Regions from separate parts of the Serratia sp. NA_13 genome, predicted to be linked through region 3. Evidence: predicted binding sites of a transcription regulator. Region 3 holds the regulator's gene; each other region holds the start of a gene.
The links. Region 3 encodes ArgR, which controls arginine synthesis, uptake and breakdown. Its sites were predicted from a motif close to ANTGAATAAAAATACANT; they were not measured.
Positions count from the first base shown of each region.

Region 1: the regulator ArgR is predicted to act here: its motif matches at 1,605-1,622, upstream of argA (amino-acid N-acetyltransferase).
Region 2: the regulator ArgR is predicted to act here: its motif matches at 3,771-3,788, upstream of argC (N-acetyl-gamma-glutamyl-phosphate reductase).

Region 1 covers NZ_JBQZFV010000010.1:120,110-127,213, reverse strand. The annotation lists tRNA gene ACUTSU_RS15100 (tRNA-Met) at 1-62, shown strand, start outside; gene amiC (N-acetylmuramoyl-L-alanine amidase AmiC) at 163-1,416, opposite strand; gene argA (amino-acid N-acetyltransferase) at 1,656-2,981, shown strand; gene recD (exodeoxyribonuclease V subunit alpha) at 3,024-4,889, opposite strand; gene recB (exodeoxyribonuclease V subunit beta) at 4,886-7,104, opposite strand, start outside.
Region 2 covers NZ_JBQZFV010000014.1:12,104-19,207, reverse strand. The annotation lists gene ppc (phosphoenolpyruvate carboxylase) at 1-2,314, opposite strand, end outside; gene argE (acetylornithine deacetylase) at 2,573-3,718, opposite strand; gene argC (N-acetyl-gamma-glutamyl-phosphate reductase) at 3,935-4,939, shown strand; gene argB (acetylglutamate kinase) at 4,969-5,742, shown strand; gene ACUTSU_RS17660 (argininosuccinate synthase) at 5,768-6,988, shown strand.
Region 3 covers NZ_JBQZFV010000016.1:85,625-92,728, reverse strand. The annotation lists gene fbp (class 1 fructose-bisphosphatase) at 1-200, opposite strand, end outside; gene mpl (UDP-N-acetylmuramate:L-alanyl-gamma-D-glutamyl-meso-diaminopimelate ligase) at 369-1,748, shown strand; gene yhcN (peroxide/acid stress response protein YhcN) at 1,940-2,203, opposite strand; gene yhcN (peroxide/acid stress response protein YhcN) at 2,327-2,590, opposite strand; gene argR (transcriptional regulator ArgR) at 2,996-3,466, opposite strand; gene mdh (malate dehydrogenase) at 3,934-4,872, shown strand; gene ACUTSU_RS19105 (helix-turn-helix domain-containing protein) at 4,941-5,201, opposite strand; gene ACUTSU_RS19100 (DNA-binding protein) at 5,383-5,733, shown strand; gene ispB (octaprenyl diphosphate synthase) at 5,783-6,754, opposite strand; gene rplU (50S ribosomal protein L21) at 7,024-7,104, shown strand, end outside.

The DNA of each region.
Region 1 (7,104 bases), on a different contig from region 3:
CCTGGTAGCTCGTCGGGCTCATAACCCGAAGGTCGTCGGTTCAAATCCGGCCTCCGCAACCAATTTTAATGACTACAAATAAGCACCTTAACGGGTGTTTTTTTGTATCTGAAATCCGCCAAGAATCGACCGGGCAGCCGCCCAGCCGTTTCCGCATTAGCCTTACCCTCTGCGCGCTACCGCACCACCGTTGGCAAAGTACGCCTTGATACCCGCCAGAATAGATTCCGCCACCTGCTGCTGGAAATGCGTGGTACGCAGCTTGCGTTCTTCTTCGATGTTGCTGATAAACGCCGTCTCAACCAGAATAGAAGGGATGTCTGGCGCTTTCAATACCGCAAAACCGGCCTGATCGACACGGTTCTTATGCAAACGGTTTATTTTACCCATTCGGTTCAGCACTTCCTTACCAAATTTCAGGCTGTCATTGATGGTCGCGGTTTGTATCAGATCAAACATGGTGTGATCCAGGTAGCGGTCACCGCTTTTGCTTACGCCGCCGATTTGGTCGGATTCATTTTGGGTCTGCGCCAGGAACTTCGCCGCCGAACTGGTGGCACCTTTGGTCGACAGCGCAAATACCGATGATCCACGTGCGGCCCGGCTGGTAAAGGCATCGGCGTGGATGGACACAAACAGGTCAGCACGCTGCTTACGCGCCTTCGCCACCCTCACCTTCAGCGGAATGAAGACGTCTTCATTGCGCGTCATAAACACCTTCATATTCGGCTCACGCTTGATTAACGTGCTTAGCCGGCGTGCAATCTGCAATACGATGTCTTTTTCACGTGTTTTGAATTTACCAATCGCTCCTGGATCTTCGCCACCGTGACCGGGATCCAGCATGATAACAATCGGTCGGTCACGCCCCGCCTTACCGGCTTGTGGCGCTTCAGCTGGCAACGTACGCTCAAGATCGCCCTTGTTGTAATCTTCCAGTAACGCCAGCAGCGGATCATAGTCTTCGCCGCTGCCGCCCTTGCTCGGGTACAAGTCCATCACCAGACGATTGCGGTATTCCGGCACCGGCGCCAGAGTGAACATGTGCGGGCTGACGCTGCGCTTAAGCTCCAGCACCAACCGGACGGTATTTTGATCAAACTGACCAACGCGCGCCTGTTTCAGGTAGGGATCGTCGTCACGTACCTGGCCGACGATGCCCTTCAGCACGCTGTTGAGCTGTATGCCTTCGATATCCACTACCACGCGATCGGGATTGGTCAGCGCAAACTGCTTATATTTCAGTTCAACGTTAGATTCGAGCGTCACCCGGGTATAGGTGGAGGAAGGCCAAACGCGTACGGCAATGACGTGCGATGAGGCAGCGAAACCAGTGCGACTCACACTCAGCAACCAGCTTGCGGCAACCCCCTGTAATAAACGACGGCGGCCCAGATTGTGATTTGAGTTTGGCATGCGGCTCCAGCAGTGGTAACAGATTAAAACAGATGAAAAAAACACCAGTTAACAGGAATGCCGAAAACTTTAACCAATCATTCCGGTGCTGTCATCAGAAAATCTTTTTATGGTTTTTCAATTTATTAACGATTCAGCGCCCCCGGCAAAGAAATAGAGATAATTTCTCACTTGCCATTAGGGCAAGAAAAGAATAAAAATACAAAAATGTCGTATAAATATGCAAATGAGGTTTGGCCGTGAAGGAACGTAGTACAGAGCTGGTCCAAGGATTCCGTCACTCAGTTCCCTATATCAACGCCCACCGTGGCAAGACGTTTGTCGTTATGCTGGGTGGCGAAGCCATAGAACATGAGAACTTTGCCAACATCGTTAACGACATCGGGTTGCTGCATAGTCTGGGTATTCGTTTGGTGGTGGTTTATGGCGCGCGGCCGCAGATCGACGTCAATCTGGCGCAGCATAATCTCGAACCGATTTACCACAAGCATACCCGCGTCACCGACGCCCATACGCTGGAGCTGGTTAAACAGGCGGCGGGTCTGCTGCAACTGGATATCACCGCCCGGCTGTCAATGAGCCTCAACAACACACCATTGCAGGGCGCGCATATCAACGTGGTCAGCGGTAACTTTATCATCGCCCAGCCGCTGGGTATTGATGACGGAGTGGACTACTGCCACAGCGGCCGCATCCGCCGTATTGATGAAGAAGCCATTCACCGTCAGCTCGACAGCAACGCCATCGTGCTGATTGGCCCGGTGGCCGTTTCCGTCACCGGCGAAAGCTTCAATCTGACCTCGGAAGAGGTGGCAACCCAGTTGGCAGTCAAGCTGAAGGCCGAGAAAATGATCGGCTTCTGTTCGTCACAGGGGGTCACCAATCAGGAAGGCACTATCATTTCCGAACTGTTCCCTAACGACGCGCAAAAACGCATCGAAGAACTGGAAGAGCATGGCGACTATCATTCCGGCACCGTGCGCTTCCTGCGCGGCGCGGTGAAGGCCTGCCGCAGCGGCGTGCGCCGCAGCCACCTGATCAGCTATCAGGAAGACGGTGCGCTGGTGCAAGAGCTGTTTTCACGCGATGGTATCGGCACCCAGATAGTGATGGAGAGTGCTGAACAGGTACGCCGGGCGACGATTAACGATATCGGCGGCATCCTCGAGCTGATCCGTCCGCTTGAACAGCAGGGTATTTTGGTGCGTCGCTCACGTGAGCAACTGGAGATGGAGATCGACAAGTTCACCATTATTGAGCGCGATAACCTGACCATCGCTTGCGCAGCGCTGTACCCGTTCCCGGAAGAGAAGATTGGCGAGATGGCCTGCGTTGCGGTTCATCCTGACTACCGCAGTTCGTCACGGGGAGAAATGCTGCTCCAACGGGTGGAAAGTCAGGCACGCCAGATGGGCCTGAATAAACTGTTTGTGCTGACTACGCGCAGCATCCATTGGTTCCAGGAGCGTGGCTTCACACCGGCGGAAGTCGACGTGCTACCGGTTGAAAAACAGGCGCTGTACAACTACCAACGCCGTTCCAAGATTTTGCTGGCGGATCTGTAATTGTTGGCGGGCGCAGTGTGCTGCGCCCTTGTCCATTCTCGCTTAAGCCTTGATCTGCAACCGCTCCGCCAACCCGCTACGGCGCTGGGTCGGGGTACGGATCGCCCGCATCAAAACCGCATCGATGGCATACAGCGAAAGCTGCCTGCGAGCGCGGGTGATTGCGGTATACACCAGTTCGCGGGTCAGCACCGGCAGGAAATGATTGGGCAGCACCAGTACCGTATGGTCAAACTCCGAGCCCTGTGACTTGTGCACCGTCATCGCATAAGCGGTTTCATGCGCCGGTAAACGGCTCGGCTGCACCGACTTGATGCTGCCGTCCGGCAGTTGAAAATGAACGCGGAGTTCGCCGCTCTCATCCCGCAAGGCAATGCCAATATCGCCATTAAACAGCCCCAGAGCGCTGTCATTGCGACCAATCATCACCGGACGGCCGGAATACCAACGCCCAGCGGCTCCCGGCTTACGCTGGATCAGGCCGGCACGTTGCAGCCCCGTCTCAATGCGTTCATTTAAGCCGGCGATGCCGAAAGGCCCCTCTCGCAGCGCGCACAGCACCTGGAAATGACCGAACGCCGCCAACACCGCCACAGCGTCCGCCCCTTCACCCACCAGCCGCAGATAATCACGGTAACCCGCCACACAGGCATCCAACAATGCCTGATAGTCTTGAGTTTCAGCCAGTGGATAACCGCTAACGTCAGCGAAACTGCCGCTGATCGCCGCCATTGCCCGTTTGCCATCACCGGCGTTCACGGCAAAGGCCAATTGACCAATGCCCGAATTGGCATCAAACCGGTAGCTTTTGCGCAACAGGCACAGACTATCGCGTACCGCAGCTTCCGCCTGGGCAGTTTGCCCCTGCAGCAGGCAGCCGGTCAGCCGCGTAAGTTGCTGCGCACGCGTCACGCTGTAACCTTGCTCGGCAAAGCGGCAAATATCTCCCAGTACCGCCCCGGCCTCTACCGAAGCCAGTTGATCGCGATCGCCCAGGAAAATCACCCGTGCCTGAGTGGGCAAGGCGGCAATCAAACGCGCCATCATAGGCAGGTCGACCATGGAGGCCTCATCGACGACCAGTACGTCCAGATGCAGCCGGTTGCCACTGTGATAACGCATACGCTGACTGTTGGGCTGAGCGCCCAGCAGACGATGCAACGTGGAAGCTTCGGTAGGGAACAGCGCACGCTGCTCCAGGGTTAGCGTCAGCTGCTTGCTGGCACTGCCCAGGGATTCGGTTAAACGCGCCGCCGCTTTGCCGGTAGGAGCCGCCAGCTGGATGCGCAAACGCCTCCCTTCGTCGAACTGCACCAGCGCCGCCAGTAATTTAGCGACCGTGGTGGTCTTACCGGTGCCCGGTCCACCCGAAATCACCGCAATACGTCGCGTGGCGGCCACCGCGGCAGCAATTTTCTGCCAGTCGGGTTCATCGGTCGCCTCACCAAATAATTGGTCGAGAATAGCACGCAGCTCGGTCTCTTCGACCGCCTGAGGTAGACTGTCGCTACTGATACTGTCGCCTCTAATAAAGGCGGCAACCTCACCCTCGTTCTGCCACATGCGCTGCAGATACAAGCGCTGCTGTTGCAACACCATCGGCATCGCGGTACTGCCATCACCCACCGCCGCACTGGCCGACAGCCGCCGTTGCCAACCGGCCACATCCAACTGCCCTGCCGCCACCCACGCAGCCTGCGCCAGCTCCGGATGACGTCCGTCAAAAAGGTTTTCCGGCAGCAGTTGCTCTAGCATCAGGCAAACGTGACCCGCGCCAGCCTCCGCGCTGAGGCAGGCAGCAGCCAGCAGCATCTCAGGCTCATCCGCTCCAGCGACTACGCGGGCGAACTGCAAATCCAGTGGGCGTAACACGCCAAGCGCCTGTGCCTGTTCCAGTAGAGCGATCATGATGCATCCCCCACCGCAACGGTTTTACCACTGAATAACAAATCCATGCCTTCCACCAATGGCTCCTGAGGGCGGCAGGTAAAAATGCCGCTGCCCGGATGCTGTGCATCTACACCGCGCAGGAACAGATAAATCACCCCGCCGAAGTGCCGCTGATAATCATAATCCGGCAATCGATGGCGCAGATAGCGGTGCAGTGCCAGCGTGTATAGCTGGTACTGCAAGTCGTAACGATGTTCCGCCATCGCCTGTTCCATCGCCGGTTGGGTATAGGCGCTGCTGTCTTCGCCCAACCAGTTGGATTTGTAATCCAGCAGGTAATATTTCCCCTGCCAGCAGAACACCAGGTCGATAAATCCTTTCAGCATCCCCTGCACCTGTTGGAAATCCAACTCAGGGCAACGGGCAGAAAGTGGATCGTAACTTTTCACCAGATTATCCAGCTCACGCGCCTGCAACAGCTGCTCGATCGGCAGATAAAACTGCAGCTCAGCCTGCTTATACTGCGGGGCCAGCGCTGACAAAGCGACGCCGGTATCATTAAGCGGGGTGTTTAACAGCACCTGCATCCACGCCAGCAGTATCGGTTGCCAGTGTTCGCCAAATCCTTGTTTTTGCAACTGCTCCAACATCCACGCCTCATCGAGCGGTTGGGTAAAGTCGATCGTTTCAAACAGGCTGTGCAGGAAGGTTCCCGGCCCGGCGCCACGTGGAAAGGTATGCGGTGTGAGCGCTGGCTCACTGTCCTGCGCCTGCTCGCCGGCGGCATCAACATCCAACCTTGGCAACAAATCCTGCATCAGGCTCGTGCCGTGCTGTTGCAGACCGGTATAGCTGGTCACCCGCCAGAAATCCTGCACCTGGCGTGAGAAATGTTTCGCCGCCAGCTCGGTCAAGTCTGGCGTTTGCGGCTGCCAAGGGTACTCGTCCAGAGTTTCGACCCGCGATAGCGCAACACCATCGACGGCCAATTGTTGCAGACATTGCTGCAGATAAGCCGCATCGCCGGCCTGACCGGCCTGCACCAGATAGCCCAGCGCGCTGCGGTGTAAATCGCTATCACCCTGCTTTTTGCGGGTCCCCTGTATCAACGGCGCAATGCCGATACTGCAGTGGTATACCGAACGGGTCAGCGCGACATACAACAGGCGCAGATCTTCCGCCAGCCGCTCCTCCTCCGCCCATTCGATACTTTGCTCATCGGCGTTGAGGTCAAGCAGGGCCTGAAAGCTGTGACGATCGTGGTACAGCACCTGCTGCTGCTGGCGGAAATTGCCGACAAACGGCAGCCAAACCAGGTCGAACTCCAGCCCTTTGGATTTATGGATGGTGATCACCTGCACCAAATGGCGGTCGCTTTCCAGCCGTAGCTGCTGGTTGTCGGACTGCCGATTCGGCTGAGCAATCTGCTGCGCCAGCCAACGCACCAGTGCATGTTCGCTGTCGAGCTGTGCGGAGGCTTCCTGCAATAGCTCGCCCAGATGCATCACATCGGTCAACCGGCGCTCACCGCCGAGGCTGGCCAACAGGTTTTCTGCCAGATGGCGCTGGTTCATCACCTCACGCAGCATCGGCAACACGCCGCGACGCAGCCACAGCGTGCGATATTTATCGAACTCATTGACTAAGGCATCCCAGGCACGCTCATCCTGGTTCAAGCCGTCCAGCGCCTGCGCGTCCAGCCCCATCAGCCCTGTCGCCATGGCACTGCGCAGCGTACGTTCCTGCTCCGGTGCCAACACTGCCTGAAGCAGCCACAGCAAATCCTTGGCTTCTGGCGTATCGAACACGCTGTCGCGGTTGGACAGATAAACCGAAGGGATCGCCAGTGCACTCAGGGCGTCGCGCACTAATGCCGCCTCATTGCGGCTGCGCACCAGCACGGTAATGTCTGACGCCTCTACCGCCCGCCGTTTTTCGCCTTCGACCAGCCAGGCCTGCTGGTTTTGCCCGGCGCTGAGCCAGTCGCGGATTTGCGTGGCGCACAGACGTGCCATTAATTGTTGGTACTCACTAACGCCGACACCTTCCCCCTGTTGCAGCCAGAATTGCATCGCAGGCTGCGGCTGGTTGTGCAGCTCAAACGCCAGCCCCCGATTTTTCTCGGCGGCGACCACCTCAACAAAGGGAATTTGGCCAAACAGGAAAGGTTTTTCCACCTGCGCAAACAGATGATTAACGCTTTCCACCATCGCCGGTGAGGAGCGCCAGTTGG
Region 2 (7,104 bases), on a different contig from region 3:
TGGCGAACACCATTTCCAACATCGCGATGCGGGTGGAGAAGAATGGCCAGTCGCGGCACATGGCTTCCAGTTGATCTTGCTTGCCAGCTTTCACCGCCTCTTGCAAACCGGCACCGGCACCCAGCCAGGCCGGCAGCATCAGGCGGTTCTGCGTCCAGGCGAAGATCCATGGAATGGCGCGCAGGCTCTCAACGCCGCCGTTTGGCTTGCGTTTGGCCGGACGCGAACCCAGCGGCAACTTGCCCAGCTCCAGTTCCGGCGTCGCAGCGCGGAAGTACGGCACGAATTCCGGATTTTCACGCACGTAACCACGATACATTTTACATGAGGTGTCTGACAGGTCATCCATCAGCGCACGCCACTCTTTTTTCGGCTCTGGCGGCGGCAGCAGGTTGGCTTCCAGGATGGCACCGGCATACAGCGCCAGGCTGCTGATGGTGACTTCCGGCAGACCGAATTTGAAGCGGATCATCTCGCCCTGCTCGGTGACGCGCAGACCGCCTTTCAGGCTGCCCGGCGGTTGTGACAGCAGTGCCGCATGCGCAGGTGCGCCGCCGCGGCCAATCGAACCGCCACGGCCGTGGAACAGAGTCAGCGCCACGCCGGCTTTTTCACAGGTTTTGATCAGTGCGTCTTGCGCGCGGTACTGCGCCCAGGAGGCGGCCATCACCCCGGCGTCTTTCGCCGAGTCGGAATAGCCAATCATCACCATTTGTTTGCCCTGGATAAAGCCGCGGTACCAGTCAATATTCAGCAACTGGGTCATCACGTCGTCGGCATTGTTCAGGTCGTCGAGGGTTTCGAACAACGGGGCCACCGGCAGGGCGAACGGGCAGCCTGCTTCTTTCAGCAACAGGTGAACCGCCAGCACGTCAGAAGGCGTACGTGCCATGGAAATCACGTAGGCGGCAATCGAACCCTGCGGCGCTTCGGCAATGACCCGACAGGTTTCCAGCACTTCCAGGGTGTCGGCACTCGGCTCCCATTTTAGCGGCACCAGCGGGCGTTTGGAGTTCAGTTCGCGGATCAGGAACGCCTGCTTGTCGGCTTCCGACCAGCTTTCGTAATCGCCCAGCCCCAGATAACGGGTCAGCTCGGCAATGGCCTCGGTATGGCGAGTGCTTTCCTGACGTACGTCGATACGTACCAGCGGCACGCCAAAGCAGCGCACGCGACGCAGGGTATCGAGCAACTGGCCATTGGCGATGATGCTCATGCCGCAGGCCTGCAGCGACTGGTAACAGGCGAACAGCGGTTCCCACAGCTGTTCGTTATTCACCAGCAGGTCGTGTGGTTTCAGTACGCGCTCACCCTTCAGGCGACCTTCCAGATAAGCCTGAGAGTTCATCAACTGGCTGCGCAATTGCTTCATGATCTCTCGGTACGGCTCTTGCACTTCATCGCCACCGGCCCGTGCGCGGAGTTCCGGAGTACATTCGGTCATCGACAGCTCGGAGACCAGCACCTGAATGTCGCGGGTGAACAGGTCGCAGGCCTTCCAACGGCTGAGTAGCAGCACGTGGCGGGTGATTTCAGCCGTCACGTTAGGGTTACCGTCGCGGTCACCGCCCATCCAGGAGGTGAAACGTACCGGCACTGCTTCCGCCGGTAGGCTGTAATCGATGGAGTTTTCCAACTGTTCGTTGAATTCGCGCAGGAAGGCAGGCACCCCTTCCCACAAGCTGTTTTCCACTACCGCAAAGCCCCATTTGGCTTCGTCGATAGGGGAGGGACGATGTTTGCGGATCTCGTCGGTATGCCAGGACTGGGCGACCAATTGGCGCAGGCGGCGCATGATCTTGTTGCGCTCGTAGTCGGCCAGATCGTTATGGTCGAGTTGGCTGAGGCAGGTGTTGACCTCAACCAGCTTGTGGATCAGGGTGCGGCGGGTGATTTCCGTCGGGTGTGCGGTCAGCACCAGTTCGATGGAAAGCTGGGATACCGCATTTTGCAGCTCTTTGGTGTTGAGCTTTTTGTCTTTCAGCCGGGTGAACAACTGCGCCAGCGCTTCCGGGTTGCTGGCGGCTTCGCCATTGGGCGAAATGCTGTGGTACTGCTCGGCGACGTTGGTCAGATTAAGGAACTGGCTGAAGGCGCGCGCGACCGGCAGCAACTCGTCGTTGGACAGGTTCTGCAAGGTGGAAAGCAGCTCCTGACGGTGAGCCTCGTTGCCGGCACGTGAAGATTTGGAAAGCTTACGGATAGTTTCAACGCGATCGAGAATATGCTCGCCCAGCGCTTCTTTGATGGTATCGCCGAGCAATTTGCCGAGCATACTGACATTACTTCGCATTGCCGAATATTGTTCGTTCATATAACCCCTGACCCAGTTCTGTATGATTTTTATCTTGTAAGTAAATTTCACGTGTCAGGCAAACTGCACCTGTTTCATCTCGCCACGTTCCTGTCCAATGGTCAATTGACACTATTTTTAGCAAAAAAACATCAAAATCGGCGCATTTTCTGAAATTTAATTACGGTGCGCCGGTTATCAGTCTGGCTTATTTCATTGTTTTGCTATTTCTTAATAGGTAGGGAGATGATAAGTCATTAACCCTACCTTGTTTGAGGTTTATTGGCGACAAAAGTGGCTGACCAACTGACCCAGCAGCTTGCGTGTCGGTTCGATAAAGCCGGTATCTATGTATTCGTCCGGTTGATGCGCCTGGTCGATAGAGCCGGGACCCAACACCAGCGTCGGGCAGACCTGCTGGACGAACGGGGCCTCAGTGCAATAGTTGACCACCTGCGTGCGGGTGCCCAGCAGTTTCTCAATCACCGCCACCATATGGTGATCGGTCGGACACTCATAACCCGGTACCGAGGCATGCAGCTCCTCAATGCTCAGGCGGCCCGGCCAGCGCTGGCTTATCGGCTCCAGCGTTTGCTGCATCAGTTCGTTAATGTTGTCGAGCGTCATGCCCGGCAACGGGCGGATATCCAGATGCAGTTCGCAACAGGCGCAGATACGGTTGGCCGCATCCCCTCCGCTGATATGACCGAAGTTCATTGTCGGGTAGGGCACGGCAAAGGCCGGGTTATTAAAGCGTTCTTGCAGCGTTTTGCGTAGCTCCATCAGGCGGCCGATGGTTTCATGCATCAGGTCGATAGCGTTCACGCCGCGCGCCGGGTCGCTCGAGTGGCCGGATTGGCCGACAATGCGAATGGCGTTGGCTATGTGGCCTTTGTGCGCGCGTACCGGCTGCAGCGAGGTTGGTTCACCGATAATGGCGAAGTCCGGACGGATGCTGGTCGAGGCGGCGAAATAACGTGCGCCGGCCATCGTCGTTTCTTCATCTGCGGTGGCCAGAATGTATAAAGGCTTGGTCAGTTGGCTGGCGTCGATGTCGCGCACCGCATCCAGAATAAAGGCAAAGAAGCCTTTCATATCGGCAGTGCCCAGACCATACAGTTTATTGTCGTGTTCGGTCAGGGTGAAAGGGTCGCGCGTCCAGCGGCCTTCATCATAAGGCACGGTGTCGGTGTGGCCCGCCAGCAGCAGGCCGCCGCTGCCTTCACCGATACTGGCCAGCAGGTTGAATTTGTTGCGGCTATCCGGCACCGGCTGCACGTCGACGCGAAAGCCCAAATCGGCAAACCAGCCGGCCAGCAAGTTGATTAACGCTTCATTACTCTGATCGAGGGCGCCATCGGTGGCGCTGATCGACGGAGTGGCGATCAACGCCCGGTACAGCTCAATAAATGGAGGTAATTTCATCTTCACTGTTGACAGCCTTTGGTTAGGTTGGTATCAATATTCATGCATTTATTGTGAATAAAAATACAATAAGCTGGAGCGTAAGGGAACCCGATTCCCGGATGATTATAAAAACATCAACGCTCGACCTCGTGGGTGAACGGCAAAACAACGCTGGTGAGCCTGGAAACCTGAGTCGAATACGACCAAACGCAAGTCTAGAAGGTGAAAGGCCCCATGTTGAATACGCTGATTGTCGGTGCCAGCGGTTATGCCGGAGCAGAGCTCACGGCGTACCTTAATCGTCACCCACACATGAACATAACCGCTTTAGCGGTTTCAGCGCAAAGTGCAGATGCAGGAAAATTGCTTTCCGATTTGCACCCCCAGTTAAAAGGCATTGTCGATCTCCCCTTGCAGCCGCTGGTTGACGTAGCCGCCGCCGCTGTTGGTATCGACGTAGTGTTCCTGGCGACGGCACACGAGGTCAGCCACGATATCGCGCCGGCATTCCTGGCCGCAGGTTGCGTGGTGTTTGACCTGTCCGGCGCATTCCGCGTGAAAGATACTGCCTTCTACAGCCAATATTACGGTTTTGAACATCAGCATGCTGACCTGCTGGAGCAGGCGGTGTATGGCCTGGCGGAATGGCAGAGCGACAAAATTAAACAGGCGCAGTTGATCGCCGTACCGGGCTGCTACCCGACGGCAGCGCAGCTGGCTTTGAAACCCTTGATCGAGAAGCAACTGTTGAACCTTGACCAATGGCCGGTGATCAATGCCACCAGTGGCGTCAGCGGTGCGGGCCGCAAGGCCAGCGTCACCACCAGTTTTTGTGAGGTGAGTTTGCAGCCGTACGGCATTTTCAATCACCGTCACCAGCCGGAAATCGTCGCGCATCTGGGCGTGCCGGTCATCTTCACGCCACATTTGGGTAACTTCCCGCGTGGTATTCTCGAAACCATCACCTGTCGCCTGAAAGCCGGCGTGACCGCGCAGGATGTGGCTGCCGTTTATCACGCCGCCTATGACGACAAACCGCTGGTGCGGCTGTATGACCAGGGCGTACCGGCGTTGAAGTCCGTCGTCGGGCTGCCGTTCTGCGACATCGGCTTTGCCGTACAGGGTGAACACCTGATCGCCGTAGCGGCGGAAGACAACCTGTTGAAAGGCGCGGCCGCTCAGGCGGTGCAATGCCTGAATATCCGTTTTGGGTTCCCTGAAACCCAGTCATTACTTTAATAAATTACCAGCGTGGGATGTATACAGCGATGAACCCGTTAATTATCAAGTTAGGTGGCGTGTTATTAGACAGTGAAGAGGCGCTGGAGCGTTTGTTTACCGCGCTGGACAGCTACCGTCAGCAGCATCAGCGCCCGTTGGTGATTGTCCATGGCGGTGGTTGCCTGGTGGATGAGCTGATGAAAAAGCTTTCCCTGCCGGTGGTGAAGAAGAATGGCCTGCGGGTGACCCCGGCCGATCAGATTGACATTATTACTGGCGCGCTGGCCGGCACCGCCAACAAAACCTTGCTGGCGTGGGCCATCAAGCACCAGATTAACGCGGTTGGCCTGAGCCTGGCAGACGGCGGCAGCGTCACAGTCACCCCTCTGGATCCGGCGCTGGGCCACGTGGGGAATGCGCAACCGGGCTCCCCGCTGCTGCTCAATACCCTGCTGGCTGCCGGTTACCTGCCGGTGATCAGTTCCATCGGTATCACCGCCGATGGGCAGTTAATGAATGTGAACGCCGATCAGGCGGCGACGGCTCTGGCCGCCACCCTGGGTGCGGATTTGATCCTGCTGTCGGATGTCAGTGGCATCCTCGATGGAAAAGGACAACGCATCGCAGAAATGACGGCGCAAAAAGCGGAACAACTGATTGCCCAGGGCATCATCACTGATGGTATGGTGGTGAAGGTGAATGCGGCGCTCGATGCGGCCCGCACCCTCGGTCGCCCGGTAGATATCGCCAGTTGGCGCCATGCCGATCAGCTTCCTGCACTGTTTAACGGCGTGTCAATTGGCACCCGGATCCTCGCTTAAATTTAGAATTAAAAAGGAAAAGACCATGCAAAACCAAGGCATCAAAAAAATCGTTCTGGCGTACTCTGGCGGTCTGGATACTTCGGCCATCATTCCCTGGCTGAAAGAAAACTACGGCGGCTGCGAAGTGGTAGCCTTCGTGGCGGATATCGGCCAGGAGCGCGGCGATCTGGAAGGTGTGGAGCAAAAAGCCCTGCAATCCGGTGCCTCTGAGTGTCACGTGGTTGATCTGCGTGAAGAATTCATCCGTGACTACGTTTACCCGGTACTGCAGACCGGCGCCCTGTATGAAGGCAGCTATCTGCTGGGTACCTCCATGGCGCGCCCGATTATCGCTAAAGCACAGGTTGAACTGGCGCTGAAAGTCGGTGCTGACGCGCTGTGCCACGGCGCAACCGGTAAAGGTAACGACCAGGTGCGTTTCGAAACCACTTATACCGCACTGGCCCCACATCTGAAAGTGGTTGCCCCTTGGCGTGAGTGGAACCTGCGTTCCCGTGAAGCGCTGCTGGACTACCTGAAAGAGCGCAACATCCCAACCACTGCATCGCTGGAAAAAATCTATAGCCGTGACGAGAATGCCTGGCACATCTCTACCGAAGGCGGCGTGCTGGAAAGCCCGTGGAATGCACCGAACAAAGACTGCTGGGTCTGGACTGTAGATCCGCAGGAAGCGCCGGATCAGCCTGAGCAAGTGACCATCACCGTAGAGAAAGGCTGCGTAGTGGCGGTTAACGGTGAGGCGCTGAGCCCGTACAAATGTCTGGAAACCCTGAACTTGCTGGGTGCCAAGCATGGCGTGGGCCGTATTGATATCGTGGAAAACCGTCTGGTGGGCATCAAATCCCGCGGTTGCTACGAAACCCCGGGCGGCACCATCATGGTGGCGGCACTGCGTGGCGTTGAGCAACTGGTTCTGGATCGCGACAGTTTCAAATGGCGTGAGCAACTGGGCCTGGAAATGTCTTACGTGGTGTACGATGGCCGCTGGTTTGCTCCGCTGCGTCGTTCACTGCAGGCCTCCGCCGAAGCGCTGGCCGAAGAAGTTAACGGTGAAGTGGTGTTGCAGCTGTATAAAGGCCAGGTGACGGCGATTCAGAAGAAATCCGCCAACAGCCTGTACTCCGAAGAGTTCGCGACCTTCGGCGAAGACGAAGTTTACGATCACAGCCACGCGGGCGGTTTTATCCGTCTGTTCTCACTCTCTTCACGCATTCGCGCGCTGAACGAGAAAAAGAATAAATAATCGATTGGCGTGACTCTGCCAGGGCGCAGCAGGCTGCGCCCTGGCGTATAAAATTTATACCCGTCATAATTCGAGTTGCAGCCAACACATCTGCAGCTCGAAGTATGACGGGTACA
Region 3 (7,104 bases):
AGGTCCAGTTTCATCTGGACTTCACCCTGTACGTTGGAAATGCCGCTGGTACCGAGGATATCAACCAGACCCGCTTTGTTGATGTCGCGGTGGATGATTTTGGCGCCCAGTTTAATTGCAGAAAGTAACGCTGTCAGCTCGCCGGTGGCGTGAGAAAAGTCGTGCTGTTTCTCGACGATAAATTCGCCTAACGTTTTCATGACACAATCCCTGAATCTACGGATGGGTAGCGGTTTGTTAACAAACCGCCAACGTATTCGCGAGCAGTGTAGCCCAAAGATGAACGCTATTCATAGGCAAATCCATTTCTTCTGGACGATTCTGAGCGTTAGAATGTGCCAACATTCGACGTACTCTATGAGAAAACTATGCGCATTCACATTCTTGGGATCTGTGGCACCTTTATGGGCGGGCTGGCGGCGCTGGCTCGTTCGCTAGGGCATGAGGTGACCGGCTCTGACGCTAATGTCTATCCGCCGATGAGCACGCTGTTGGAGAAAGAAGGGATCGAACTGATCCAGGGTTACGATCCGGCTCAGTTGGATCCCGCACCGGATCTGGTGATCATCGGTAACGCCATGACGCGCGGTAACCCGTGTGTTGAAGCAGTACTGGAGCTGGGTATCCCTTACGTTTCCGGCCCACAGTGGCTGCATGATTATGTGCTGCGCGATCGCTGGGTACTGGCTGTTGCCGGGACCCACGGCAAGACCACCACTGCCGGCATGGCAACCTGGATCCTGGAAGCCTGCGGCTACCAGCCGGGCTTTGTTATCGGTGGCGTGCCGGGCAACTTTGACGTTTCTGCCCGCCTGGGGGGCAGCCCGTTCTTTGTCATCGAAGCCGATGAATATGACTGCGCGTTCTTCGACAAGCGTTCCAAGTTTGTGCATTACAGCCCGCGTACGCTGATCCTGAATAATCTGGAGTTTGATCACGCCGACATCTTCGACGATCTGAAAGCGATTCAGAAACAGTTCCACCATCTGGTGCGTTTGGTGCCAGGCAAGGGCAAAATTATTTTGCCTGACAACGACAGCCACCTGAAGCAGGTGATGGCGATGGGCTGCTGGAGTGAGCAGGAGCTGGTTGGGGAAGAAGGCGTATGGCGTGCACAGAAGCTGACGCCGGACGCCAGCCATTATGCGGTATTCCTTAATGGTGAGCAGGTGGGCGAAGTCAAGTGGTCGCTGGTCGGTGAACACAACATGCATAACGGTTTGATGGCCATTGCCGCCACGCGTCATGTTGGTGTGTTGCCTGAGGATGCCTGTCGTGCGCTCGGCGACTTTATTAATGCCCGCCGTCGTCTGGAGCTGCGTGGTGAAGCCAATGGCGTCACGATATATGACGACTTTGCCCATCATCCAACGGCAATTCTGGCGACCCTGGCCGCGTTGCGTAGCAAGGTGGGCGGCACTGCCCGCATTCTGGCGGTGCTCGAACCGCGCTCCAACACCATGAAAATGGGCATCAGCAAGAACGATCTGGCCCCGTCGCTGGGCCGTGCCGATGAAGTCTTCCTGTTCCAGCCGCACCATATCCCCTGGCAGGTGGCGGAAGTGGCGGAAGCCTGCGTACAGCCGGCTCACTGGAGCGCCGATCTGGATACGCTGGTGGACATGATTGTGAAAACGGCCCAGCCGGGCGACCATATTCTGGTGATGAGTAACGGCGGATTTGGGGGGATTCACGATCGGCTGCTGGAGGCGTTGGTCAATAAACCGGAGCCAAAAGCCACCTATTGATTTCCTGCTTTGTCAGCAATCCAAGGGCCGATAGCGGCCCTTTTTTACGCCCAGAAAAAAGCCCTCGCGAGCGAGGGCAACGGGGTTCGTCGGATAGGACGACGAATTCTTCAGAGAATCAATGCTTACGACAGAACTCGGCAGTGGCAGTGACGAGGGTAATCAGTTCGGTAAGCATGTCCTCTGAATTGTTATTTATAGATTTCGGCGGTCGCGTGCCAGTTGCCGTTTTCGTAGGCTTCGATCACGCGGTAGGCTTTAGCACCTTGTTTGTCGGCCTTGTCAGACAGGGCCTGACGAATGTCGGAAGGCGCGCCGGTAATGCCGCTGGCGGTAATGGTTCCGACAGACTGAAGATTGGTCGCTTGGTCATTAGTGATTAACGTAGCGGCAGAAGCCCCGAAAGAAACGACTGACAGCAGGCTAAGTGCGGCGAGGGTAGTTTTCATGCTCATGATATTAAGTCCTGTTGTGATAACCGCCTGGAAGGGCTTTTTCAGCGTTTTTATACTTGAAGGCCGTTATCGGGGTATTGGGTTCCAGAGTTTTATTGCCCGTTGCCGGGTAACGCCTTGTACTTATTTGTAAATTTCTGCGGTAGCGTGGAAGTTGCCTTCGTTGCGCGCTTCAATCACACGATAAGCGGTTGCCCCTTTGGCATCGGCTTTTTCAGACAGTGCCTGACGGATGTCTGAAGGTGCACCGGCAACGCCGCTGACGGTGATAGTGCCTGCAGACTGCATATTTGCAGCCTGATTTGCATCAACAGATTGTGCTGCAAATGCGCCGAAGGAAAGCATGGATAGAACGCTCATGGTTGCGATGGTAGCTTTAATTTTCATGTTCTCACCTTTTCGTATTCTTTTATCAGTTCCAATGAACTGTGATTTACGTCACGGAAATGAGTATACATCTAGTAACGCTAAAAATTAATAGTTAGCTAACAGTTCCTTGTGAAACTTTATTATGGCGTTCCTTATTTTTAATAACCAGATGGAATAAAAAACGCTTATAAAACGATCTTTCGATGTTAAATTTATGTAATTTCAATAAGGTAAGTGCTTTTGACCAAAAGTGCGGAAGATAACAGTAGCTATTACTGGTTACGGACCAATGTCATTGAAATGTGCTGCAGCACGACGAGATTCTGGTTTTAAACGTGGCAAGGAATGAGGGAAGGGTAAGGATAGGGTTAAAGAAGCGCTAACAAAACGCGACCGTTAGCCGTATTTTGTTAGCGCACTGCATCATAACTCTTGTTCGAACAGCGATAGGATGGCTTCGTATAACTGACGAGCGCTAAAGCTGCTGGCCGGGGTAACGAAAATAGTGTCGTCACCGGCGATGGTGCCGAGAATACCTTCTGATTTACCCAGCGAGTCCAGCAGGCGGGCAATTAACTGTGCGGCGCCGGGGCTGGTGTGGATCACCACTACGGCATCGTTATGATCGACATCCAGCACCAGGTTCTTCAGTGGGCTGGTAGTGGTAGGCACGCCGAGTTCGGCTGGAAGGCAATACACCATTTCCATTTTGGCATTACGCGTCCGCACCGCGCCGAACTTGGTCAGCATGCGCGATACTTTGGATTGGTTGATGTTTTCGAAGCCTTCTTCTTGCAGCGCCAAAACGATCTCGCCTTGAGAACTGAATTTTTCTTCTTTCAATAACGCTTTAAACGCTTTGATCAGATCTTCCTGCTTTGCGGGATTACGCATTTTGCACCGTGGAATGTTGACAATAGAAGTCATTATTATGCATATAAATGAATTTTTATGCAATAAAAGGACGTCCGGAAAAAATAATAATGGCCGGACAATGGGGAAAGGGCGACATTTTAACAAAATCTGTATCCCATGAATATGCCCTTTCCATGACCGAAGGATCCGTCCATGGTGGTAAAGAAAATGTTATTAAAATGATGTTGTTCTGATGTTATGTAAGGGTGTAATGTAACCGCCGGTTAACTTGCTCGTGAATAACCTCGCAGTATTTTTGATTAGTGTGCGCTATGCCCTTCATGAGTAAGCGATTTAATCTAAGATATGCGCTCGATATCGGCCGCTTTATTGCACCAGCTCTCAAACGGACTGTTAAGGGATTGTTTTTAAAGGTGTAATAATTTAAGGTCCGTACCCACATATTCACGGCGCTTTATATATTTAAGATAATAAAGGAGTATAGGATGAAAGTTGCAGTTCTCGGTGCTGCTGGCGGTATCGGCCAGGCCCTCGCCCTTCTACTCAAAACCCAGCTTCCTTCAGGTTCTGAACTCTCTCTCTACGACATTGCCCCCGTTACCCCAGGCGTTGCCGTCGACTTAAGCCACATCCCAACCGCAGTTAAAATCAAAGGCTTCAGTGGCGAAGACGCTACTCCAGCTCTGCACGGTGCAGACGTGGTACTGATCTCTGCCGGTGTTGCACGTAAACCAGGCATGGATCGTTCAGACTTGTTCAACGTGAACGCGGGCATTGTGCGTAATCTGATCCAGCAAGTGGCAACAACCTGCCCGAAAGCCTGCATCGGCATTATTACCAACCCGGTAAACACCACCGTGGCTATCGCAGCAGAAGTGCTGAAGAAAGCCGGCGTGTATGATAAAAACAAACTGTTCGGTGTGACCTCGCTGGACATTATCCGTTCCAACACCTTCGTGGCCGAGCTGAAAGGCAAGCAGCCGGAAGAGTTGAACGTACCGGTTATCGGTGGGCACTCTGGCGTGACTATCTTGCCGCTGTTGTCACAGATCCCGGGCGTAAGCTTCACTGACCAGGAAGTCGCTGATCTGACCAAGCGCATTCAGAATGCGGGGACCGAAGTGGTTGAAGCTAAAGCTGGTGGCGGGTCTGCAACTCTGTCAATGGGCCAGGCGGCGGCGCGTTTCGGTTTGTCTCTGGTTCGTGCGCTGCAGGGCGAAAAAGGCGTGGTGGAGTGTGCTTACGTGGAAGGCGATGGCAAATATGCCCGCTTCTTCGCACAGCCTCTGGTGCTGGGTAAGAACGGCGTTGAAGAACGCAAAGATATCGGTACTTTGAGCGCATTCGAGCAGAAAGCGCTGGAAGATATGCTGGATGTTCTGCACAAAGATATCGAACTGGGCGAAAAGTTTATCAATAACTGATCATTCAGTAGTGCATGAGTATGCATAGGCCGCCGGACAGTGTACCGGCGGTTTTTTTATGCCTGTAGCTATGTGCGGATGCGGGCTTTTCGATCCAGCAGGTTATGGGTATATGGGTCGAAATAGCGGCTTGGCCAGATCTCCGCAGGATGAATGTTAAGGGCTTCAGCAATTAACCATTCCCCTTTTGGCCAGGGGCGCGACAGCGCGTTTGCTAGCGTTGACGAGCTAAGCCCTGCTTTGCGCGAAACCGCCGCCAGTGTTGTTCCCTTCTTACGTAGTGCCGCAATGATATCCGCCGGATGCCAGTCCTTGTTCCTTGAGTTCATGTTTACATTCCTTTTTTGATTAGCGAAAGTTCTGTTAGTGGTATAACTAACAGGTCAAGATTAATCGTTTGAACAACATGAAGCGCTTATACGGAAACTAGGATACCACCAAATTTCTAAAAAAATATCCAATAAATTTCCAAAAAAAGATATTTGCCGACTTTTCCCAGAGAACATGGCTATGAAAAAAGAGTGGTTTGCCGCCAAGGAACTGACAGGCGTGGCAGGATTACCCTCCTCACCACAGGGAATAAATTTGATGGCACGTCGTGAAGGCTGGATCAGCCGTCGGCGTAAAGGTGTGCAGGGGAAAGCGCTGGAATACCATATTGATAGCTTGCCTATGGGGACGCGTAATTTACTGGTATTAAAAGAAGAACCTGCGAGATATCAGGTTGAACGCAAGGATCCGCTGGCCGTGTGGATTGAGTACTACTACCACTTGACAGAGAGTGAACGTGAGAAGGTATTGGCGTTCCTGGCGCGAGAAGGGATCGCTAGCTTGCTGGCGCGTATTTCAGCACAGAAATGATCAGACCCGCAGTGCGGGTCTGTGGAAATAATAATAGGCTTTTAGTTTCTTAAAAATCGCGTTGAACCGCAAGGTGCGCTAATCCTTCCAGCGCGGAGCGATGTGGCGATTCCGGCAGAACCTGCAACGCGGCAATGGCCTTGTCAGCCTCTTCCTCAGCCCGTTGGCGGGTATATTCCAGTGAGCCGCATTGCTGCATGGCTTGCAACACCGGTTCCAGCAAATGACGGCCGTTACCCTGTTCAATCGCCCCGCGGATCATGGCTTTCTGCTCGCCTTCGCTGTTATGCATGGCGTGCAGTAGCGGTAATGTCGGCTTCCCTTCATTGAGATCGTCACCGGTATTTTTACCCAGGGTACTGCCGTCAGCGCTGTAATCGAGTAGATCGTCGATCAACTGGAAAGCGGTGCCGAGATAGCGACCGTAATCCTGCAGTGCTTTTTCTTCTGCAACGCTTGCGTCTGACAGGATCGCCGAAGATTGCGCCGCCGCTTCAAACAGGCGTGCGGTTTTGCTGTAGATCACCCGCATGTAGCTTTCTTCGGTAATGTCCGGATCGTTGACGTTCATTAACTGCAACACTTCACCTTCGGCAATCACGTTGACCGCCTCAGACATCAGTGCCAGCACGCGTAGCGATTCCAGGCTGGTCATCATCTGGAAAGCACGCGTATAGATGAAGTCGCCGACCAGGACGCTGGCGGCATTGCCGAAGGCGGCATTGGCGGTGGCCTTGCCACGGCGCATATCTGATTCATCCACCACGTCATCATGCAGCAGGGTAGCGGTGTGAATGAATTCGATCAGCGCGGCAACGGTAATGTGCTTATCACCCTGATAATGCAGCGCCCGCGCCGCCAGAACGGCGATCATCGGGCGGATGCGTTTACCGCCACCACTGATAATGTAATAGCCAAGCTGATTGATGAGCGTGACATCGGAATTCAGCTGTTCGAGAATTGTTGCGTTCACGGCCGCCATATCTTGCGCGGTTAACTCGGTAATTTGCTCTAGGTTCATTGTATTTTTTTCAGCTGTGTTTCTCTTCACCGCGTTGAGATCGCTGCTCACATCGGTACATGGCGGTAACTGTCCCCCTGATTGTACTTGAAAAACGGCTCAGATAAACGCCATGAAAGGAACTGTGTTTTTTTTCTTCTTTTTTCTGCTTCTGGTCTTATTCTGCTCTTGTCATACGCTGGATTATTGCGTAGAATTCGCGCCCTATTGTGAATATTTATAGCGCGCTCTGTACTAAACAGTTGGGCACGCGGAAAGCGGAGTTTTATATGTACGCGGTTTTCCAAAGTGGTGGTAAACAACACCGAGTAAGCGAAGGTCAAACCATTCGCTTGGAAAAGCTGGACATC